Regions from separate parts of the Micromonospora sp. 050-3 genome, predicted to be linked through region 1. Evidence: riboswitches for the same ligand, from Rfam matches in the RefSeq annotation. Region 1 holds a riboswitch; each other region holds the start of a gene.
The links. A riboswitch is a leader RNA that binds a small molecule or an ion and turns the genes downstream of it on or off. The one in region 1 is predicted to bind cyclic di-AMP.
Positions count from the first base shown of each region.

Region 1 (5,430 bases):
CCGAGGGTCAGTGGCTCGCCACCGGTCGGGGCGAAGTCGGCGAACGCCCGCCACTGCCCGGGGCCGGTCAGCGGGGTGTCGACCCGCCAGGTGCCGTCCGGAGCCAACTCGGGGTGGACGTGACGGAAGCCGGAGAGGTCCCGTCGGGCGACGATCAGGTGCATCTGCTTGTCGTGCGCCACGTCGTACCGGGTGACCGGTTGACCGTCCGGCCCGGCGATCCGGAAGGCGAACTCGTCGGCAGGGGCGTCGAGCGGTTCGAGGGTGTAGCCCCGGTCGGAGACGAGCAGCCCGCCGGGAAGCCGGGCGGCCGTCTCGTCGTGCTCGCCCGTCGCGTGGGCGGCGTCGCCGTCGTGCCGGCCCTCGACCACCGGGGCGCGGTCGACGACCCGGCCGATCCCGTACGTCGTGCCGAAGACCGCCGCGAGGCCGACGGCGAACCCGGCCAGTCTCGTCACAGTACGCACGCCGGCCCGCCGATCACGCGTCGACGAGGTCGTAGCCGGCCTCGTCAACCGCGGCCCGGACAACAGCGGTGTCCAGCGGCTGATCGCTGCTGACCGTGACCCGGCCGGCCGCGAGGTCGACCTGGACGTCGCGCACCCCCGCGATGGCGCCGACCTCGGCGCTGACCGCGCTGACGCAGTGCCCGCAGGTCATGCCCTGCACCTGGTACGTCGTGTCGACCATTGAATCGTCTCCTTTGCGGTACCGGTACCCGGTGGGGGTATCCCACCAGAACACGACCGTACCATACCCCCTGGGGGTAAGCTATCCTGGTCGACATGACCGCACCCACCCCGATCCGCGGATACACCGCCAGCAAGGACCAGCTGCTCGCGCGGCTCCGCCGCGTCGAGGGGCAGGTCCGGGGCATCGAGAAGATGGTCGACGACGACCGCTACTGCATCGACGTGCTCACCCAGATCTCCGCCATCCAGGCCGCCCTCGACAAGGTGGCCCTCGGGTTGCTCGACGGTCACGCCCGGCACTGCATGCACGAGGGCGCCGCCGAAGGTCGGGCCGACGAGATGGCCACCGAGATGATGGCGGCGGTCGGCCGGCTCATGAAGCGCGGCTGACCGCCGGGCCGCCACGCGGGCGGTTCGAGTACCCGACACTCCGCCACGACCTGCAACCCCCAGGAGGGCTGGCTAGCATCTCCCACGATGGCTCTCCGTATGCCGCTGCACAGTCGCGCACCGGCGCCGCCACCTCGTGGCGTCGCCCCCGGCCGACCGGGCCGAGCACTGACCGTCCGTGATCAAGTGGTCGTCAGGCAGCGATCCGCCGCACCGTCCGCAGCGTTTCCCCCGCAACGGTGAACCGCCCGGCCCGCTGACCCGTATCCCGCACCGGATCGTTGGGAGTCTCGCCTTGGCCGCCGACCACAGTCACCCTGCTCCGTCCGCCCCACCACGGGTGCGACGGATCCTCGTCGTGACGGTGGTACCCCTCTTCGTCGCGACCGTGCTGGCCGCAGTGCTGCTCTGGCCACGCGGCGGGTCACCGCAGACCGATGGTGGTGCGGACGTGCCGCGTTACCCCGGGACGGTCACCCGGGTGGTGAGCGAGCCGTGCCCGCCGGTGCCGTCGGCCCCCGAGGGCACACCGAGGGTCGGCGACGGGCGGTGCGGCACTGTCGACGTCCTGGTGGACGACGGGCCGACCGCCGGCCAGCAGGTACGGACACCGGTGCCCGACGGGCCCGGCGCACCCCGGGTCGAGGTCGGCGACGAGGTCATCCTGGTCGAGCTGGCCGACCCGACCGATCCCACCACCAGCAACTGGAACATCGCCGAGCACCAACGCGGCACCCCGATGGTGTGGCTGGCGGTGATCTTCGCGGCCGCGATCGTCGCGTTCGGTCGGTGGCGAGGTCTGGCCGCGCTCGCCGGGCTGGCAGCCAGCTTCGCCATCCTGCTCAGCTTCGTGCTGCCGGGCATCAGCGCCGGCAGGTCACCGCTGCTGGTGGCGGTGGTCGGCGCGGCCCTGATCATGTTCGTGGTGCTCTATCTGACCCACGGGGTCACCGCACAGACCTCGGTCGCGGTGCTCGGCACCCTGGGCAGCCTGGTGCTGACCGGCGTGCTCGCCACCATCGCCACGGCCGCGACCCACCTCACCGGCTTCGGCAGCGAGGACGCCACCACCCTGTCGATGTTCCAGGGCGACGTGGACCTGCACGGTCTGCTGCTCGCCGGGATCATCATCGGCTCGCTCGGGGTGCTCGACGACGTGACGGTCACCCAGGCGGCCACCGTCACCGAACTGGCGAACGCCAACCCCGGGCTGACGCGCTTGCAGCTGTACCGGGCGGCCACCCGGGTCGGCCGCGCGCACATCGCCTCCACTGTCAACACCATCGTGCTGGCGTACGCGGGCGCGTCACTGCCCCTGCTGCTCCTGCTCACCGCCGACGCGCGGCCGATCGGGCAGATCCTCACCAGTGAGTTCCTCGCGCAGGAGATCGTCCGCAGCGCGGTCGCCACCCTCGGCCTGATCGCCGCCGTGCCGCTGACCACCGGGCTGGCCGCTGTGGTGACCGCCGCCGGGCGTACGGCTGCCACGGCTGCCACGGCGTCCACCGACGCTCCGGCGTCCCGGCCCGAGCCGGACCGCAGCGAGGCACTGGCCGCACTCATCTCACCGCGAACGGCCGGCTCCGACGAGCCGGACCAGACGCGGACCGCACCCCCATCCAAGGCCACCGACCGGTGGCCGGAGTCGAACAGGAGCACGGATACGGCATGGTGACACTCCTCAGCGTGACCAGATCGGGCATCCACCCTGAGAACCGCGTCACTGGTCACTCAACGCTATGGCGAAATGACGCTTTTGGTCGGCATCCAGGCGTAGCTCACCTGGTCGACTCTCGGGTAACCTCGCTGCCGGTTACCGATGAAGGCGCGAAGCGGCGCCTGCGGTGCCACCGCCCAATCGCCAACCGGCGAGCCGGGGACCCAGGTACCTGGGGTGAATCCGCGTCAGCGGTAGGGGCCACTTCCGCCCCGAACCCGTCAGCTAACCCGGTCGGCGGTCGACGGAAGGGAACATTGTGACGGCACCCCTACGCCGCTGGTTGACTCCCGTGGTGGCCGTGATCGCCGCACTGACAGTGCTCGCCGGGCCGCTGCCGGCGCACGCCGCCCCGACGAACCCCACACCCTCGGGGCACGAGGAGGACGGCGAGCCCAAGCTGCTCAACGACGTCATCGAGCAGGCCAACCGCGACTATTCCGCCGCAAAGTCCAAGCTGGACAAGTCCAAGAAGCGGCAGGGCGAGTTGGCCGCGGAGGTCAACCGGGCCAAGGCCGACCTGGACGCGTTGGCCCCGCAGGTCGGGCAGATCGCCGCCCAGGCGTACCGGACCGGCCGGATCGGCGCGGTCGCGATGCTGCTGGAGAGCGATGCGCCCGACTCGTTCGTCCAGCGCGCCGGGATGCTCGACGAGATGAACATGGTCAACGAGAAGAAGCTCTCCGAGGTCAACGAGGTGAAGGCCCGCGCCGAGCAGGCCAAGCTGGCCCTCGACACCGAGGTCCGCGAGCAGCAGAAACAGACCGCCCTGATGGCGAAGCGCAAGAGCGAGGCCGACAAGGCGCTCTCCCTCGTCGGCGGGAAGGGCTTCACCGGCGGCCTGGTGGACGCCACCTCCAAGGTCGCGAAGATCGGCCCGGGTCGCACGGCCGACGGTGACTGGAAGCCCCAGTCGTGCAGCGAAAAGGACCCCACCACGTCCGGCTGCGTCACCGCCCGCACGCTGCACGCGTACAAGGAGGTCAAGGCGGCCGGCTTCAACCGGTTCGTGGGCTGCTACCGCTCCGGCGGGCCGTGGGAGCACCCGAAGGGCCGCGCCTGCGACTGGTCGCTACAGAAGAGCGGGTTCGCCCCGTGGCACAACAACGACACCAGGACGTACGGCAACAACGTCGCCGCGTTCCTCATCCGTAACGCCGACCGGCTCGGCATCTACTACGTGATCTGGAACCGGCAGATCTGGTTCCCGGCCACCGGCTGGAGTTCGTACAGCGGGCCGTCGAACCACACCGACCACGTCCACATGTCGCTGCTCTGACCCGCACGATCTCCGTCGAGGGCCGTTCCGCGTGACGCGGAGCGGCCCTCGTCGCGTCAGACGGTGGCAGCCGCGGCCTGGTCGGTCGACTCGGGCGATCCGGCCGGGGTCTCCAACGTCGCGAAGCCAGCTGGCACAGCGGCCACCGGGCGCACCGCTCCGGCGGCGAGTCGGTAGGACACCCCCACCACCGCGCACCGCCCCCGCTCCACCTCGTCGGCCAGCACCGGGGACTGCCCGAGCAACGTCTCGACGGTCTGGGCGATGTGGATGTCGACGATGCCGTCGATGTCGTCCACGCCCTCGGCCTCGGCCCGGCGCAGGCTGGGCAGCACGGCGTCGACCACAGCGCGCAGATGGCCACTCGGTGCGGTACCGGTCGCGGCGGACTCCCGGGCGGCCTGCACCGCACCGCACGAGTCGTGGCCGAGCACCACCACCAGCGGGGTGCCGAGCACTGTCACCGCGTACTCGACGCTGCCGAGCACCTCAGGACCGGCGGTGTGCCCGGCGGTGCGAATCACGAACAGGTCGCCCAGACCCCGGTCGAAGATGATCTCGGCGGCCAGCCGTGAGTCGGAGCAGCCGACGATCACCGCGAACGGATGTTGTCCGTCGGCCACGGCGGCCCGGTGCCCGGCGTCCTGGTTGGGGTGGCGTGGTGCGCCATCGACGAAGCGCCGGTTGCCGGCGACCAGCTCGGCATACGCCCGGGTCGGCTCGTTGAGCGCGGTGGCCCGGTCGGTGGTCCGCTGCGGACCCGGCTGGCCGCCGGAGCTCCCGGTATGACTCATCCCGCACCTCGTCTCGACGCATCTGCCCTGGTCAAGCCGGCTTTCCGCCGGCCGAGCGGGCGGGCGCTGGCTCGTGCTCCACCGTCACACGCACCGTAAGATGCGTCAAGGTATGCGTGATTTAGATTTCATACGTTGACTCCGGCCACCCCCTGGGCAACCTTCCCGGCGCAGGGCGGACCAGACTCTCGCGAGGGCAGGCGGACATCCGGAAAGGCGGTCGCACGATGGCGAGCACGGTGACGGACGACACCGGCGGCGGGCGGAACTGGACGTTCCTCACCAACCACGGGCACGTCCTGCTGGCGATCGCCCGCGATCCGACCGCCCGGCTGCGCGACGTCGCGGCCGAGGTCGGGGTGACCGAACGGGCCGCGCAGGCGATCGTCGCCGACCTGGAGGCGGGCGGTTACCTGCACCGCACCCGGGTCGGGCGACGCAACGAGTACACCCTCAACCCGGCCGGCCGGTTCCGGCATCCCGCCGAGGCCGACCGGCAGGTCGGCGACCTGCTCGCGCTGTTCGCCGACGATCCCGCCGCGAAGGCACAGCCCCAGG
Region 1 covers NZ_JAJPVX010000002.1:778,934-784,363, reverse strand. The annotation lists gene ACLJOK_RS18630 (hypothetical protein) at 1-467, opposite strand, end outside; gene ACLJOK_RS18625 (heavy-metal-associated domain-containing protein) at 481-690, opposite strand; gene ACLJOK_RS18620 (metal-sensitive transcriptional regulator) at 786-1,082, shown strand; gene ACLJOK_RS18615 (YibE/F family protein) at 1,378-2,757, shown strand; cyclic di-AMP (ydaO/yuaA leader) riboswitch at 2,924-3,054, shown strand; gene ACLJOK_RS18610 (coiled-coil domain-containing protein) at 3,059-4,078, shown strand; gene ACLJOK_RS18605 (carbonic anhydrase) at 4,135-4,872, opposite strand; gene ACLJOK_RS18600 (helix-turn-helix transcriptional regulator) at 5,100-5,430, shown strand, end outside.

Region 2 (5,430 bases), 480 kb from region 1:
CCGCAGACCTGGCTGACCCACCTCGCGCAACACGAAGGCCCCCGGTCACCGACCGGGGGCCTTCGTGGTTCTCAGCGGGGCGCGCCGACCGGGGACGGCAGCAGCTGCACGTCGGCGAGGTCGACGTACATGATCCGGTGGCCGAACTGGATCTGCGCGTACCGGTTCTTGCCGCGAATCACCGTCCAGTCGCCGGGCGAGGAGCCGTCGAACGTGCTGGCCCGGTAGTACTCGCCGGCCAGCACCGCGCCGACGGCGTACCGCTGCCCGGCCGCCAGGGTGTACTGGAGCGGCGAGATTGTCTGGTAGGGCACCCCTTCCGGGTACGCGGACTGCTCCGGGTACGCCCGTCCGTAGACCGGAATGGTGGTCCGTCCGGGCTTCGGCGTGGCCACCACGCCGACGGTCCAGCTGGCGGTCGGCGCGGACGCCGGGTTGTGGAACCAGGCCCGCTGCCCGAGGTACCAGATCGCCGTCCAGTCGCCCTGTCGTCCGGCCAGCGCGTACGTCTGCCCGGCGGACGCCCGGGCCCCGTGGTCCGACACGACCATCGTGTTCGGGCTGCCGTCCGGACGGAGCGCGATGTCGTTGACCAGCGGCGCGTCCGCGGACGGCGCGCTGCGCAGCACCACCGACGAGGAGCCACGCGGCGCGCAGGGCACGCCCGCGGTGACGCAGCCGGTGAACGCCGGCTGGTTGGTGGCGTAGTCCGGGTCGATCCGGACCAGCCCGGTGGCCGGGGTGCCGGTGTCCAGTCGAGGTGCGTGCAGCAGGTCGAAGTAGTGCGTCCAGTCCCAGTACGGGCCCGGATCCCAGTGCATCCCCCGCACGTTCGAGGCGATGGTGCCGGGCACGTTGTCGTGGCCGATGATGTGCTGGCGGTCCAGTGGGATGCCCAGCCGCAGCGCCAGGTGCCGGACCAGCTTCGCCGAGGTCCGGTACATCGCCTCGGTGTACCAGGTGCCCTGCGCCGCGAAGCCCTCGTGCTCCAGCCCGATCGACTTCGCGTTGACGTACCAGTTGCCGGCGTGCCAGCCGACGTCCTTGGTCTTCACGTGCTGGGCGATGTGCCCGTCGACCGAACGCAGCGAGTAGTGCCAGCTCACGTAGGTCGGATCCTGGACGAGTTGCAGGGTCGTGGCCCAACTCGCCTCGGTGTCGTGGATGACGATGTACTCGATCTTCTGCCGCGCGGGTCGGTCGGAGAGGTCGTGGTTGCCGTAGTCCCCGTCGCCGAACGCTTCGTAGGGCGCCGGGATCCATTCGCAGGAGATGGTGCGGGGGCACTCCACACCGTCCGGGCGGGCCAGCCGGCGCAGGCCCAGCCGGTCCAACCAGGAACGCTCGGGCCGTACCGCACGGGCCGGCAGGGTGATCCGCTGGCCGTCGTCGGTCACCCGGGCTTCGCCAGCGCCGATGGTGGTGAAGACCTCGTCGGCGAAGGCCGCCGCGGCGTCGGCGCTGTCCGCGCCCGAGTAGCGGGCCACCGCGCCGTACCAGGCCGCCGGGTCGGTGTCCGCGCCGACCGGCGCGCCCAGATCCCTCTGGTACGCGCTCAGCAGCGCGGCCCCACCCCGGATGTTGAGGCCCGCGTCGGTGCGCAGTGCCTCGGGGGTGGCGCCGGTCAACGCGGCGGCGGCGTCAACGGTCTGCAACGCGGCGGTGGACGGCGCGGGGGCCTCGACCGGGCGGGGCGCGGGCACCCGGGCGGGACGGGAGTCGTCGCCGCGTGGATCCTCGGCACCGGCGTCGTGGTGGCCCCGCCCGGGTAGGGCGGCCACGTGCCGGGCGTCGGTCAAATGCATCGGGCCGTAGCCGCCACTGGTGCTCGGTGTGCCGGCGTTGGTGTCCCAGCGCGACTCCAGGTAGGAGACGCCGAGCAGCACGACGGCCGGCACTCCGTACTCGGTGGCCGCTGCGGCGTACTGCTGCTGGCGGTCGGTGGTGGGCGCGGCGGCGGCCGGGCCGACGGAGAGTGGCACCGTTGTCGCGGCGGCGACCACTGTGGCGGCGAGCAGTGCGCGCCAGCCGGCCGACAGGGTTGGATGGTGCATCGAACCCCCTAGATTCTCGCGGAGTGAGGTCAGGTCACCATCGCGCCGTCCGGGAGGTCACGTCAATACCTTTCTATCTATCGAAGTGGATGGAAAGAATTCTTCACACACTGTCGGTGACCTCGTCCAATCCGTACGGAGTGTCACGGCCGCACGGGTTGCGGATCGGTAACAGGCGTCTCTACTCTGGTCATTTGTCGGCCCGACAGCAGCTCCGCCCAGCCCGGGCGGTAACGGACCGACACCGCCGAGTCGTTTCCGAGCGAACCGGGGACCCAGGTCCCTCGGGGTGAATCCGCAGCCACTGCGGTAGGGCGCCGACTTCCCGCCCGAACCCGTCAGCTAACCCGGTAGGCGGTCAGGAAGAAGGAGTACGAGACCCCGGTGGCACTCCATGCCCCGCGGCCGTCGTCCGAGCGGTCGGCATCAGCCGGCCCGACGTCGATCGTGCCGCGCCCACGCTGGTCCCGCTTCACCACCGCTCTCGCCGCGCTGGCCGGCATCGCCGTCGTCCTGACCGGCAGTGCCACGGCGGCCCACGCCGACCCGTCCGTCGCCGAGATCGAGCGCCAGATCGACGCCGACTGGAACAAGCTCGAACCGATCATCGAACGGCACAACGCCACCCGCACCGACCTCGCCGCGAAGCGCAAGCAGGCCGACGCGCTGGCCGCCCGGATCACTCCGCTGGAGCGCCAGGTCGACGCCGCGATGGACAAGGTCAGCGCCCTGGCCGTACGCGCCTACAAGGGCGAGAACGTCTCGACGGTCAACGCGGTGCTGGGCAGCCGGTCGCCCAGCGAGGTCGTCGGCCAGCTCGAAATGCTCGACCGCTTCGCGCACAACCAGCAGAAGGACGTACGCCAGGTGGCCGACCTGCGCGACCAGTTGGCCGCGCAGAAGGCGCCGCTGGACGAGATGGTGGCCCAGCTGACCCGCACCGAAGCTCAGCTGGCGGCGAAGAAGAAGCAGATCAACGACGAGATCGACCGCCTGCAGAAGCTGCGTCTCAAGGTGTACGGCAGCGGCGGCGGCGGTCCACTGCGCCCGGCGCCCTGCCCGGGCAGCTACCCCGGCGGCGCTGCGGGCACCGCTGTCAAGTTCGCCTGCGCACAGATCGGCAAGCCCTACGTCTGGGGTGCCGAGGGCCCGAATTCGTACGACTGCTCCGGGCTGATGCTGGCCGCCTGGGCGAAGGCCGGCGTGTCGCTGCCGCACAACGCCGCCGCGCAGAGCCGGGTCACGAAGAACGTCAGCAAGGGCGACCTGCGCCCCGGCGACCTGGTCTTCTACTACAGCGACATCCACCACGTCGGCATGTACGTCGGCGGCGGCTGGGTGGTGCACGCCTCGCAGGCCGGTCAACCGGTCAAGATGAAGAAGGTCGATGACGGCCCGATCCACAGCTACGGCCGCCCAGGCTGACCCTGGGTGACCGAAGGGCCCGTCGCGATTCGTCGCGGCGGGCCCTCGTCGTCTTGTTGCTAGCGGGTGAACCTCAGCGGGTGGGCCAGGTGCGCCAGTGCTGCCAGGCGCGGCTGGGTGTTGGCCCCCGCTGGCCCTGGTAACGCGAGCCGTAGACCACCGAGCCGTACGGGTGCTCGGCCGGCGAGGAGAGCCGGAAGATGCAGAGCTGCCCGATCTTCATGCCCGGCCACAGGGTGATCGGCAGGTTCGCCACGTTCGAGAGTTCCAGCGTCACGTGGCCGGAGAATCCCGGGTCGATGAAGCCGGCGGTGGAGTGCGTGAGCAGCCCGAGCCGCCCCAGGGAGCTCTTGCCCTCCAGCCGGCCGGCGAGCTGGTCACCCAGCGAGATGACCTCCAGCGTCGAGGCGAGCACGAACTCCCCCGGGTGCAGCACGAACGGCTCACCGTCGGGGACCTCGACCACCGATGTCAGGTCGTCCTGCTGCATGGCCGGATCGATGTGGGTGTAGAGGTGGTTGTTGAAGACCCGGAACAGCCGGTCGAGTCGGACGTCGATGCTGGACGGTTGGACCAGGGTGGGCTCGAACGGTTCCAGGCCCAGCGTGCCGGCCTTGATCTCGGAGACCAGGTCGCGGTCGGAGAGCAGCATCGGACCACCATAGCCGCGCTGCCAAAAGTGGCCGGATTCGGTGCCGGTGACCAGCGCGTCGAGGTCGCTGCTCGTACATTTGTTCGATAGAATGCCCACATGGCTTCCTGGTCCGAATTCGCCGCCGACGAGCCCCGACTCGCCGACGGGATCCGCGTTCTCCTCCAGCAATACGGGCCGGGCTTCGGCTATCTGGCCACGGTCCGCGCCGACGGCGGGCCCCGCGTCCATCCGGTCTCCCCGGTCATCACCGCCGAGGGGCTGTTCTGCTTCATCATCGACTCACCCAAGCGCCGCGACCTTGAACGTGACGGCCGTTACGCGCTGCACTCGTTCCCTGCTGAGGAGAGCGACGACGAGGCGTACGTGGCGGGGCGGGCCCGTCCGGTGACCGATCCGGTCCGGGTCGCGCAGCTGGCGCAGAGCGCCCGGGCGGAGCCGCAGGTCGACTGGCGGCTCTTCGAGTTCACCGTCGACGTGGCGATGCTCACCCGCCGCGAGCAGCACATCGCGGGCATTCCGGGCCTCCCGCCTGGTCGGCCGGCCGTTCGGGTCTGGCTCGACCCAAACGCCCCGTCGGCGGTGGCCGCGCCCCTCGCCGTCCCGCAGGCGCGCCCGACCCGCCTCAGCCGTGACGTCCAGTACACGGCCGCCTGACCACAGTCGGAAGATCATCGGTGCCGGCTCCGTCGTACCGGAGTCGGCACCGGGCGTCCGCGCGGGCCCCGCGCCCCGCCACCCGGGAAGATCAACTCGGCTTCCGCAATATCGCGGTGTCCCGGCGATCCGGATGCCCCGACTTCCAGGAAACCGAGTGGATCAACACGGCGGCACGGTCCGCGGACAGCCGCGGCCGGCGGGGGTGCCTGGGTGCACGGGCCCGACGACTCGGGTACAGTGGTGCCGCTTGCGGGTGTAGTTCAATGGCAGAACATCAGCTTCCCAAGCTGACAGTGCGGGTTCGATTCCCGTCACCCGCTCCACTGCGAAGGCCCTGGCCAGGACGAGAGTCCCAGCCAGGGCCTTCGATGCTGTTGCGGCCAGCAGCGCTCGCGGCCGACAAGACCCTGAACGCCCCGAACCCCGGCCGTCCGTGCGTTAACCTCGCTGGCCCTCCACAGCGTTCAAGTGGTGGGAGGTACACACACGATGCAACGACCTCGGGACCTGGTGCCACCGGAAGGCTTCGCCGAGTTCGTCGCGGCGCGCTCCGATGCACTGCTGCGTTCGGCCTGGTTGCTTACCGGTGATGCCGGGCGGGCCGAGGACCTGTTGCAGACGGTCCTGGCGGACGTCTGG
Region 2 covers NZ_JAJPVX010000002.1:301,497-306,926, forward strand. The annotation lists gene ACLJOK_RS16340 (NlpC/P60 family protein) at 1-16, shown strand, start outside; gene ACLJOK_RS16345 (N-acetylmuramoyl-L-alanine amidase) at 72-2,054, opposite strand; cyclic di-AMP (ydaO/yuaA leader) riboswitch at 2,290-2,425, shown strand; gene ACLJOK_RS16350 (NlpC/P60 family protein) at 2,439-3,479, shown strand; gene dcd (dCTP deaminase) at 3,553-4,131, opposite strand; gene ACLJOK_RS16360 (pyridoxamine 5'-phosphate oxidase family protein) at 4,231-4,788, shown strand; tRNA gene ACLJOK_RS16365 (tRNA-Gly) at 5,041-5,114, shown strand; gene ACLJOK_RS16370 (SigE family RNA polymerase sigma factor) at 5,281-5,430, shown strand, end outside.
Region 2: another riboswitch for cyclic di-AMP. It lies ahead of ACLJOK_RS16350 (NlpC/P60 family protein); the one in region 1 lies ahead of ACLJOK_RS18610 (coiled-coil domain-containing protein).

Region 3 (5,430 bases), on a different contig from region 1:
CACCACCACAGTCTCGGCGCCGCCCGCGTGCAGCTCGTACATGGCCCGGGTCAACTCCTCGGTGTCGTCGCTGCGGGCGCGACCGTCGCGGATCAACTCCTCGTGACTCACCTTGAGGAAGAACACCCCGCTCTCCAGCACCGAACCGAGGTGATCGCCGGAGAGGTCCACCACCACCCGGCCGCCGTTCGCGCCGAGGTCGGCGGCGAAGCGTCGGTACAGGTCGGCTGGTACGAGCCACGGTTCGTTCGGCCCACTGAGGATGCTCACCGAGGCCCGCAGGCCCTCGCCGAGGGCGAGGTTGTACAGCTCGTCTATCTCATGCCGGCTCAGCGGCTGCCCGGGCACGTCGGCGATCTCCTGCCGGGAGCCCTCGCGGCGATCGTGCACGTATCCGCCGCTGCCGGAGTCACGGACCACCACCTTGAGGTCCACGCCCTCGCTGACCAGCAGCGGCTCCAGCACCTGGCCGATCTCACCGCCGAGGGCGGCGCACAGCACCACGTCGACACCGAGGGAGATCACCATCCGGGCCTGCCAGACGCCCTGCCCGCCGGGGTGCAGGTGCAGCTCGGGGTGGTCGTTGGGCTGGTCCACGGTCACCGTCAGCTGTGGAGTGGGTGCGAAGACCATCACGTGCCCACTCATCAGTCGTCGCCGTTCATGCTGGCCGCCCTCCGGCATCTTCGGAAGATTTTGTACTAACCGACCTTAATGGCGCAGGGGGTGACAGGTCGCCGCATCTGCCCGGTCCGGCGCGGCGCTGAGGGGACGTGGGGCGTTGCCAGCCAGACATCGGTACGGGACGATCGGGCGACCAACGACGGCAGGAGACGGTGTGCTCAGCAGCGATACCTTCAGCTACACCGTCCAGGCCCGGTGCTCACCCGCCGAGGCGGCGGCGTTGCTCAGCGACCTGACCCGGCAGGGCGAGCTGCATCCGCTGATCGTCCGGGTCCGCCGGGTGCCGCCCCGACCCGGCGCCCAGGCCAGCTACACGATCAACGACCAGTTGGCGGCCGGTCCGCTGCGCTTCCGGACCACCTACCACGCGGACGTGCTGATCAGCGAGGCCGACGAGATCGTCATGGTCGCCCGTCAGTGGCCGGCCACCACAGTGCGCAACCACACCCGACTACGCGCCGAACCGGACGGCCTGGTCCGCATCGACGTCGAGATCACCCTGACCGCGCCGACGCCACTGTTCCGGTACGCGTTCCGCCAGGCCCAAGCCGCCCACCTGGCCCTAGCCACCCGCCTGGGCACGGCCCTAGACCGCACCAGCACCCCCCCAAACCCGGCCTGACCCGCCCCGCCGGCTCACGTGCCCAGCCTCGCCCTTGCTCGCCGATCATGGAGTTGTGGTGGGCGACGAAGTTCGTTTATCGGTCTGAACCAGGCACCATTACTCCATGATCGACGGGATGGGGGAGGGGAGATCGCGGGCGGGTTGGGCGGGGGGCGGGACGGCGGCCCCACGGCTTGTAGGTGGACAGCACCGTCGCGATGATCATGAGGCTGGTCGACACCGCCGGCGCGATGACCAGGTCGGCGCGATCCCGTGCGGGCAGGGCAGCGCCGACCACTCCGGCGTGGCGCAGGTTCGGGGTGAGCAGGAACAGCACCAGTCCGACCATCACAGTGGTGAGCACGAGCTTGACCAGCACCCAGCGGTGGCGCAGCAGGCCCCACGGGGTGAGCAGCGAGCTGGCGACTCCGATCAGCCAGACCAGGACGCTCAGCGGCGCGAACAGCACCGTGCCGACCAGGGCCGTGACCGGATAGACCACAGCCGGGTCGGCGCCCCGCTGCACGGCGATGCCGAGGGTGAGCAGCACCAGGTCGGTGCCGAGCCAGCCGAGTGAGGTGACGAGGTGCAGGGTGAGCAGCGCCTTGCGGGTGGTGGGTCGGATCCGAGGCATACCGCGATGCTGCCCGCCGACCGCGGCCGGGTCGTCCGACGAGCGACGACATCAGGGGTACGCCCGGCGACGTAGCCGGGCCCGGACGCACGTGATGCCTGTGAGTCATCACGACGGCTCACAGGCATCACGACGCGTGGGTCAGTAGACCGACAGGTGTACGTGGTTGGTGTGGTCGGTGGACGGGGTGCCGTGCGCCCCGCTGTACGACTTCCACCCGCTGCTGGGCAGCCAGATCTGCCTGTACCAGATCACGTAGAGCACGGCGAGCCGGTCCGCGTTGCGGATGAAGTACGCCGCCAGGTTGTTGCCGTACGTCTTGTCGCCGCCGGTGGCGTTCCCGCCGAAGCCGCCCTTCTGCGCCGCGAAGTCGCACGCCCGGCCCTTCGGGTGTTCACCGGAGCCGCTGGGGCGGTGGCACGAGACGTACCGGGTGAAGCCCGCGGCCTTGGCCTGGTTGAGCGCGTGCAGGGTGCGTGGGGTGATGCAGCCGCTGGCCGGGGTGGGGTCGTTGACGCTGCACGACTCGGAGGGCCAGGAGCCGTCCGAGTTGCGCGGCGCGGCCGTCGCGTTGGCGCTGGAGGTGCCCCGGTTGGAGTCGGTGTCGGCGGTGGTCTGCGGCTTGGGTGTGGTGGCCACGGTCAGGGCCCGTTCGGCCTGGTCCTTGCGCTTGGCCATCACCGCGACCTGCTTGCGCTGTTCGTTGATCTCGCCGTCCAGGGCGACCCGGGTGCGGTTGGCCTTGTCCTTGCTGTTCAGCAGGTCGCGCAGCACCCGGTCCTCGTTGGCCGCCACAGCGTCAAGCGCGGCCGCCCGGTCCATGAAGCCTTCCGGAGTGTTGCTGTTGAGCAGCGCCGACATCGCACCGAGCCGACCGGTGCGGTAGGCCACTTCGGCGATCTCGCCGACCTTGCCGTTGCGCTGGTCGATCTCGACCTCAATGGTCTTCAGCTGGGTGGCGAGTTGCTTCTGCCGTTGCACCGAGGTGTCCAGGGCGCGCTTCGCATCCAGGTAGCCCTTGCTGGCCGCCTCGAGTTGGGCGCGCAAAGCCGGGGTGCCGCCCTCCTCGTCGGAGTCGGGTGCGGCGGCCCGCTGGCCGGTCGGGGGAGCGGCCGAGGCGGTGCCGGCCGGAAGCGCGACGCCGAGGGCGAACATCGCGACGATCAGGGCCGCCAGTCGGGCGGCGGGTGGTCGTGCTGGTGCCACTGCGCATGTCCTTCCGTCAGCCGCCGACCGGGTTAGCTGACGGGTTCGGGACGGAAGATCCCTACCGCTGACGCGGATGCACCCCAGGAACATGGTTCCCCGGTTCGCCCAGCTGGGCGATTAGGCGGCGACCACCACCGGCGCCGGGAGGGCGCCGCCTGGTGGAGGCCGGGACCGAGCCTACCGGTGCCGATGGGGCCGCTGCAGCCAATGTGACGGACGGTGCGTGCGTCACCACGGAAAATTACGACGAAAGTCGAGGAATGCTCCGAAGCCGCACTCACCACTCGATGGAGCCACACGCTCCGGAGGCGGCGCCGGGCTCGATCTGCAACGTCGCGTGCTCGATGCGGAAGTCGTCGTGCAGGGCCGTACGCGCCGCGGTGAGCACCGCACCGACCTCCGCGCCGGGTGCCATGGTCAGGTGAGCGGAGGCCACCTCCATGCCCGAGGTGAGCGTCCAGACGTGCAGGTCGTGCACCTCGACGACACCGGGGACGGCGGCCAGCCGGTCGTGCACGGCGGTCACCTGGAGGTGCTCCGGGGCGGCCTGCACCAGGATGCGGATGGCGGCGCGGGCCAGCCGCCAGGTGCGCGGCAGGATGAACACGCCGATGGCGACCGCTACCAGGGGGTCGGCCCACCACCAGTCGGTGACGGTGATGAGCAGCGCCGCGCCGATGACGCCGAGCGAGCCGAGCAGGTCACCGAGCACCTCCAGGTAAGCGCCCTGGAGGTTGATGCTCTCGCGGGCACCGGCGCGCAGCAGCGCGAAGGCGGCGATGTTCGCGAGCAGGCCGAGCACTGCCACCGCGAGCATCGGGCCGGCGATGACCTGGTGCGGGTCGCCGAAACGGCGGATCGCCTCGATCACCACGTAGATGGCGACGCCGGAGAGCAGGACGGCGTTGGCCAGCGCGGCGAGCACCTCGAGTCGATAGAGCCCGAAGGTGCGCTGCGGGTCGCCGGTGGCCCGCCGGGTCGCCGTGATGGCGGCGAGGGCCATCCCGATGCCGAGCACGTCGGTGAACATGTGCCCGGCGTCGGAGAGCAGGGCGAGCGAGCCGGTGTGCAGGGCGACCACCGCCTCGACCACCATCAGGGTGGCGAGCAGCCCGAATGCCGCCCAGAGTCGACCTCGGTGCTGGTGTGCGGCATTGGCGACGGACCCATGGTGGTGGTCATGACCTGCGCCCACGAGAACCACCTTCCGCCGCTGGTCGGGACCCGGTCAAATATATGTTCACATCGCAATGTGTGCAAGTGTGCGGGCGGCGCCCTCCCGCTGGCGGCAGTCCGCACCTGTCAGCCGGTCGGGTCGATGGTGGTGAGCCGCTGGGTGGCCCGGGAAAGCGCCACGTACAGGGTGCGCACCCCGGCGCCCGGATCCGCCCGGATCTCGCTCGGGGCGACCAGCACCACTCCGTCGTACTCCATGCCCTTGGCCTCGAGGCTGGTCACCACCTGCAACCTCGGCGCGCTGAGCGCGCCGAGCCAACCGGCGACCTCGTCCCGGCGGGGGACCGGCGTGATCACCCCGACCGTGCCTTCCACCTCGGCCAGCAGGCCGGCGGCGGCCTCCACTGTCGCGGTCTCCAACCCCGTCGCGGGCACCACCAGCTCGATCGGCTCGACGCCGGTGGAGCGCACGGCGGTCGGCAGTGGCAGGTCCGGGTAGAGCCGGCGGATCTCCGCCGCCGCCACCGCGAAGATCTCCGCCGAGTTGCGGTAGTTGGTGGTGAGCGTGAAGTCGTGTCGCTTGCGCCGGCCCAGCGCCTGGTCGCGGGCTCGGGTCAGCTCCTCCGGATCGCCGGTCCACGCGGTCTGCGCGGGATCGCCCACAACTGTCCAGGAGGCCAGTCGGCCGCGTCGACCGATCATCCGCCACTGCATCGGCGAGACGTCCTGCGCCTCGTCCACCACCACGTGCGCGTACTCCCGGTAGTCCTCCGGACGCTCCCGGGCCGCCGCGCGGGCCGCCCGCTGCCGTTCACCGAGGGTGCTCAGCTCGCGGACGCCGCCGGCGAGCTGGAACGGATCGCGTCGCGCGCGGGCTGGCTGCGCGGGCTTACCGAGCAGCGCGTCCAACTCGTCGAGCAGCGCCACGTCGGCGATGGTCAGCCCGGCCGAGTCCAGGTTCCGGTACGCGGCGTTGAGCAGCCGGATCTCCGCCGAGGAGAGGATCCCCCCGGCGTACCGGCGCAGTCGATCCGGCTGCGCCAACCAGCCGAGCACGTGCCGGGGGTGCAGCCGAGGCCACCAGGCCTTGAGGAACTCCCGGAACTCCGCCCGCTCGGCGATC
Region 3 covers NZ_JAJPVX010000001.1:249,211-254,640, forward strand. The annotation lists gene ACLJOK_RS01210 (1-phosphofructokinase family hexose kinase) at 1-648, opposite strand, end outside; gene ACLJOK_RS01215 (SRPBCC family protein) at 839-1,306, shown strand; gene ACLJOK_RS01220 (hypothetical protein) at 1,383-1,922, opposite strand; gene ACLJOK_RS01225 (coiled-coil domain-containing protein) at 2,064-3,128, opposite strand; cyclic di-AMP (ydaO/yuaA leader) riboswitch at 3,134-3,265, opposite strand; gene ACLJOK_RS01230 (cation diffusion facilitator family transporter) at 3,409-4,326, opposite strand; gene ACLJOK_RS01235 (HelD family protein) at 4,434-5,430, opposite strand, start outside.
Region 3: another riboswitch for cyclic di-AMP. It lies ahead of ACLJOK_RS01225 (coiled-coil domain-containing protein); the one in region 1 lies ahead of ACLJOK_RS18610 (coiled-coil domain-containing protein).

Region 4 (5,430 bases), 1.6 Mb from region 1:
CTTCTTCATCCTCAGCGGGTTCGTGCTGGTCTGGTCGGCCCGCGAGGGGGACTCCCGGCGTACCTTCTGGCGGCGACGGATTGCCAAGATCTACCCGAACCACCTGGTGCTGTTCGCGGCGACGCTGGGCGTCGCCTGGTATTTCGCCGACCCGGTCCTGCCGGCGGCGGCGTTGGAGAACCTGCTGCTGTTGCAGGCGTGGGATCCCCGGCCGGGCTGGTTCTACAGCATCAACACGGTCAGCTGGTCGCTGTCCTGCGAGTTCTTCTTCTACCTCTGTCTGCCGCTGGCGCTGCCGCTGCTGCGCCGGGCCCGACCGAAGGTGCTCTGGGCGCTGATCGTCGCGCTGCCGCTGCTGATCCTCGCGCTCTGGCCGGCGCAGGAGTTGGTGCCGGAGGTGAGCCGCTGGTGGTTCACCCAGATCTTCCCGCCGGTACGGTCGCTGGAGTTCTGGTTGGGCGCGGTGGCTGCCGAGTTGATGCGCCGCCGGCTCTGGCGTGGTCCCAACCTGGCCGTGGCCACCGGGATCTTCCTGGTCACCTGGGTGGTGGCCGCGCAGTGGATCCGCGCCGAGCTGTGGACCACGCTGCTCGCTGTCGCGTACCTGTTGGTGATCACCGCTGCCGCGGACGCGGACGTGCGGGGTCGGCGCTCGCCGTGGCGGTCCCGGCCGCTGGTCTGGCTCGGTGAGGTCTCGTTCGCGTTCTACCTGGTGCACGTGCTGGTGATGACGAGCGTGCTGCGCTGGAGCGGAACCTGGGGGATCGGCTTCGCGGGCTGGCGTGGCCCGGCCGTGGTGTTCGGCTTCCTGGCGGCGACCCTGATCCTCGCCGGGCTGTTGCACCGCTTCGTCGAAACCCCGATGATGCGCCGGCTCGCGCCGCGCCGTGCGGCCCGTCCGGCGCCCGTTCCCCGACAACGCGCGGCCGGCGACGATGGCGCGCGAGACCTCGGAAGCAGCGCCCGCGGTGAGGTCGACGGACCTGCCGGCGCTGTCGGTCAGACCGGCGCTCGATCAACGTACGTCGACCTGAGCTGACAGCGTCCACCCTGGTCAAAGGGGTCGGCGCGGCGTAGTTCGACACGCCCGTGGTCGGTGCGCCAGGCTCGGCGCGACGGTAGCGTGGGGACGTGCTTCCGGTCGCGTTCACCTGTCCGCTGTGGTGGGTGGCGCGCTGGGCGACTCGGGTGCTGACCAGCCTCGCCGTCGTCGCGGCCCTGGCGCTCGGCGCAGGCCCGGCCACGGCCGCCTCGTCAACGCCCGGCCCGGTGCCAACGTCGAGTGCGGTGTCGGCCTCGGTCGCCGCCGGGTCGCTGGCGGCCTCCTGCTGGCTCGCCGGAGCACCCGGTGCGGCCCGCCCGGCCCCGGCGATACCTCCGGAGGTCACCGAGGAGCCGGTCCCGACCTGGTCGGTCGACATGCCGGTGGCGCTCCCCGGCGATCAGGGCACCATCGCGTCCGGCGTGCTGTCGGTCCGCGCTGCCGAATCTGACCGGCTGCCCCTCGTCGACGGTCCGAGCGGTCGGGCTTCCCGGGCCCCACCCGGGCGCTGAGCCACCGGGACGACCGTCCCGTCACCGCGCCCTGTCGACCCACAGCTCCCGGACCCGCCGACCCGTGGCCCACAGTGGCCCGTTGGCCGGCGCGGCTCCCCATCGCACTGCTCTCTCCCCGAGGTGCCGACCATGGAGACCGTCGTCTTCTACCAGTTCGTAACCGAGGTGCCGCAGGCCGCCGCCATCTGGTCGACGCTGTTCCTGCTGACCCTGGGCCTGCTCACCGTGCTGGCCGCCCGCCCCGAACGGGACCGGCCCACTGACGACCCGCTCCCGGCCGGGCCCACTCCTCGGGAGCTGGCCGCCGCCGAGGCCGTCGACCTGCGCCGCTACGCCGAGGAGGTGGCCGTCGCCGCGGCCGGCGCGGCCACCACCGCCAAGCGGTGGCGCGCCGCCTGGCTGACCGCTCAGGAGCAGCTGGAGCGGGCCTGGATCGGGTACGACGAGGCGGACACCGCCACGCGCCGCTTCGCGGGCGTCGGGACACTGCCCACCCCACAGACCCCGCACACCCCCGCCGAGTACGCCGCCCGGGAACGCTATCTGCACCGAGCGGCGATGGCGGCGTACTGGCGGGGCGACCTGACCATGGCACAGCTCGGCGACGTGTTCGGGCACCGGCGCGGCTGGGATCCCCGGCGACACCCGGTCGAGCAGGAGGTGCTGATCAGCCGGGTGATCCGGGATGCGCGGCTGGCCGACTACCAGGTGGCCGCCGACCGTGAGCGGGCCGCCTGGCGCGACGCGGAGTTGGCCGCCGAGTCGGCTCGTGCCCTCGCCGAGGAGGCGTACGCGGCGGCGGCCCGGCTCCGCCCCGCCCCGGTGCCCGCGCGTCGGACGGTGGCCGGGGCGTTGCGTCCCGCCGTCGTGGCACTGTGGCGCCCGGCCCGGGTGGGTTGAGCCCAATCCGTGATGTGAGGCCGGTCACCCCATTGCGAAATCGGACGTGCGGCGCGATCGGCGGCATTGTTCCCGCGATTGTGGTCGCGTTCTTTGCGGCCTGTCCGGTTGTCGCCCGTAGGCGTCACCGCAACCGGTTGTCCCATCGAGTCACATCATCGGCAATACGCGCAGAAATTGTCGCGCCAATTGGGGTTTACGCAGGTGAACCTGGCTTGGCAGGGCGCTGAGACGCCAGTAGTGTCGTCTCGTCCGGTGCGGTAACCGATCGCAAGACGCGACGCCGCATCGACCCGCTTAATCGTGATCAACGAGCCGGGGACCCATCAGTAAGTCTGGGGTGAATCCGCGAGCCACGGCCCGCGGTAGGGCGATCTTCCCGCCCGAATCCGTCAGCTAACCCGGTAGGCGGTGTCGGAAGGAGTCCCGTCCTCGTGCAGCACCTTTCCACCCCTCGGTTGTTCCCTCGCCTCCACGGCGCGGCGGTGCACCCGCTCATTCGTCCAGTGACGGTGAGCTGACCCCCGGGTCATCGCCTTTCCCGCCCGGCCGCGCCGGGCGTTCCCCTGAGCGGTTCACCATCCGCGGACCACGGTCCGCGCGCTGGCGCCTGCCCGGATGCCGGTCCGGCCCCGGTGTGCCGCTCTCCCCCCGACCCGTGGAGGACCCCGTGAAGCACACCCTGAAGCGTCAGCTCCGCCGCCTCGCCACCGAGCGCCCGTACCAGATCGTCGCCGCGTCCGCCGCGGCCCTCGCGATCGCCACCACCACCGGCGCCCTGCTCACCACTGCCGACGACGCCCCGGCCGGCCAGCGCACCGCGACCACTGTCGCCGAGATGCGCAGCGACGTCGCCGCCTCCCGCGGCGATGTCCGGGACGCGTCCCCCTCGGCCAGCGCCGCGCCGACCACCGCCGCCCCGGCCACCAGCGCCGCGTCCCCCGCGGCCAAGGCCAGCAGCAACCCTGACCTGACCCGCAAGCCGCAGCCGCCGAAGCCGCCCGCGACCAAGGTGCTCGACTACGACTACGAGGCGCAGAACACCTACTACAACTGCGGTCCGGCGGCCACCCGCAACGCGCTCAGCGCCGCTGGCATCGACCGCACCCAGGAGGAGCTCGGCGCCGAGCTGGGCACCACCGAGATGGGCACCAACTCGGCCGAGGACACCACCCGGGTGCTCAACGCCGAGGTGAAGGGCTCCCCGTACCGGACCCGGATGTTCCTCGGCGCGCCCAGCCCGGCTCAGATGGACCGGCTCCAGGCCGACGTGGTGAAGGCCATCACCGACGGGCGGGGCGTGGTGGCCAACGTCGTCGGGGACGCCACCGACACCGACGGCAGCTGGCACTCCTACGGTGGCGGGCACTACATCGCCGTCGTGGGCTACAAGGACAACGGTCGCACCGTGCGGATCGCCGACTCGGCGAACCCGGCCGACCCGTCGTACTGGATCACCACGATCGACCTGGCCAACTGGATCGCCAGCCGGGGCTACTCCGCCTGACCCGGGCACACTGACCGCCGCGGGCGCCGTCCTCCACAAGGGGCCGGCGCCCGCGGCGTTTGTCCGCGCGGTCCGCCGTAACCGTCATCGACGGCTCTCGTACCAGGCCGTGAACCATGGGAGACTGCGGCCGTGGTGGAGAAAACGGGTGGTCACGCCGGCCGCAGGCCGGTCCTGCTGCTGCTGCACGGCATGGGGGCGACCGGGGACGTGTGGTTGCCCTGGGCGCCGTACCTCGAGCAGCACTGGCCCGGGCGGTGGCTGGCACCGGACCTCGCCGGCCACGGCTGGGCGTCGCCGCTGCCGTCGTACTCCTTCGTGGGCTTCGCCCAGCAGATCGCGCAGGCACTCGCTCCCGACGACCGGCTGGTGGTGCTCGGGCACTCGCTGGGTGGGGTGGTCGGCCTGGCGCTGGCCGCCCGCGAGGCCGGGACGCCGGTGGACGCTGTGGTCGGGCTGGGCATCAAGGCGCTCTGGTCACCCGCTGAGCTGACCCGCGCCGCCGAGGTCGCCGCCCGCCCGGTGAGCTGGTTCGCCAGCCGCACCGAAGCGGCGCGCCGCTACCTGCGGGTCGCCGGGCTGGCCGGCTTGGTCTCGCCCGACCACCCGGTGGTGGACGCCGGGCTGCGCCAGGTCGACGGCCGGTGGCGCCTCGCCATGGACCCGGCCGCCTTCGCCGTCGGCGAGCCCGACCTGGCCGCGCTGCTGGCGGCGACCGACGTGCCGGTGGTGCTGGCGCGCGGCGAGAACGACCCGATGGTCACCGACGAACAGCTCAAGGAGTACGGCGTACCGGTCGCCACCCTCCCCGGCCTCGGGCATAACGCGCACGTGGAGGACCCGGCCGCAGTGCTGGCGTTGCTCGACCCGTATCGCTGAGCGGCTACGCCGGTGTGGACGCGGTCAGTGTCTCGGCCGGTGCCAGCTCCCGGCGGGCGGCGGTCAGGAACGCCTCGGCGTACGACTCGGCCGGGAAGTCACCCAGGTAGCGGCGGCGGGTGGCCCAGCGGGCCTCGGCCAGCGGGTCGGTGTCCAGCAGCGCGGTCAGCACCTCGTCCACGTTGGACATGTCCCGGCGCAGCACGTAACCCGACCCGGCCAGCGGGAACCGCTCCACGAACCGGTCGCCCTCGTCGCCCATGTCGGCGACCGCGTACGGCTTGCCGGAGTAGAGGAAATCCGAGATCACGCCGGACACGTCGGAAACCAGCGCGTCGGCGGAGTTGACGCACTCGGTCAGGCTCAGCTCCCGAGCCGCCGCGCCGACCACGTGCTGGCGGCCGGTGCGGGCCCGGTCGGCGACGAGCAGCTCGGTCAGGCGGCCCAGTTGGCGGGCCGATGCCGGGTTCTGCGCGGTGTACGGATGGGCCCGCAGGATCACCGTCGCGCCGCGCTCCAACAGTCGGCGCAACAGTTTGTCGGCCACCGGCAGCGAGCAGTAGTCGGCGTCGGCGTGGTGCCCGGTC
Region 4 covers NZ_JAJPVX010000002.1:2,422,478-2,427,907, forward strand. The annotation lists gene ACLJOK_RS26205 (acyltransferase family protein) at 1-1,039, shown strand, start outside; gene ACLJOK_RS26210 (hypothetical protein) at 1,132-1,554, shown strand; gene ACLJOK_RS26215 (hypothetical protein) at 1,687-2,457, shown strand; cyclic di-AMP (ydaO/yuaA leader) riboswitch at 2,742-2,883, shown strand; gene ACLJOK_RS26220 (C39 family peptidase) at 3,116-3,964, shown strand; gene ACLJOK_RS26225 (alpha/beta hydrolase) at 4,097-4,843, shown strand; gene ACLJOK_RS26230 (CDP-glycerol glycerophosphotransferase family protein) at 4,848-5,430, opposite strand, start outside.
Region 4: another riboswitch for cyclic di-AMP. It lies ahead of ACLJOK_RS26220 (C39 family peptidase); the one in region 1 lies ahead of ACLJOK_RS18610 (coiled-coil domain-containing protein).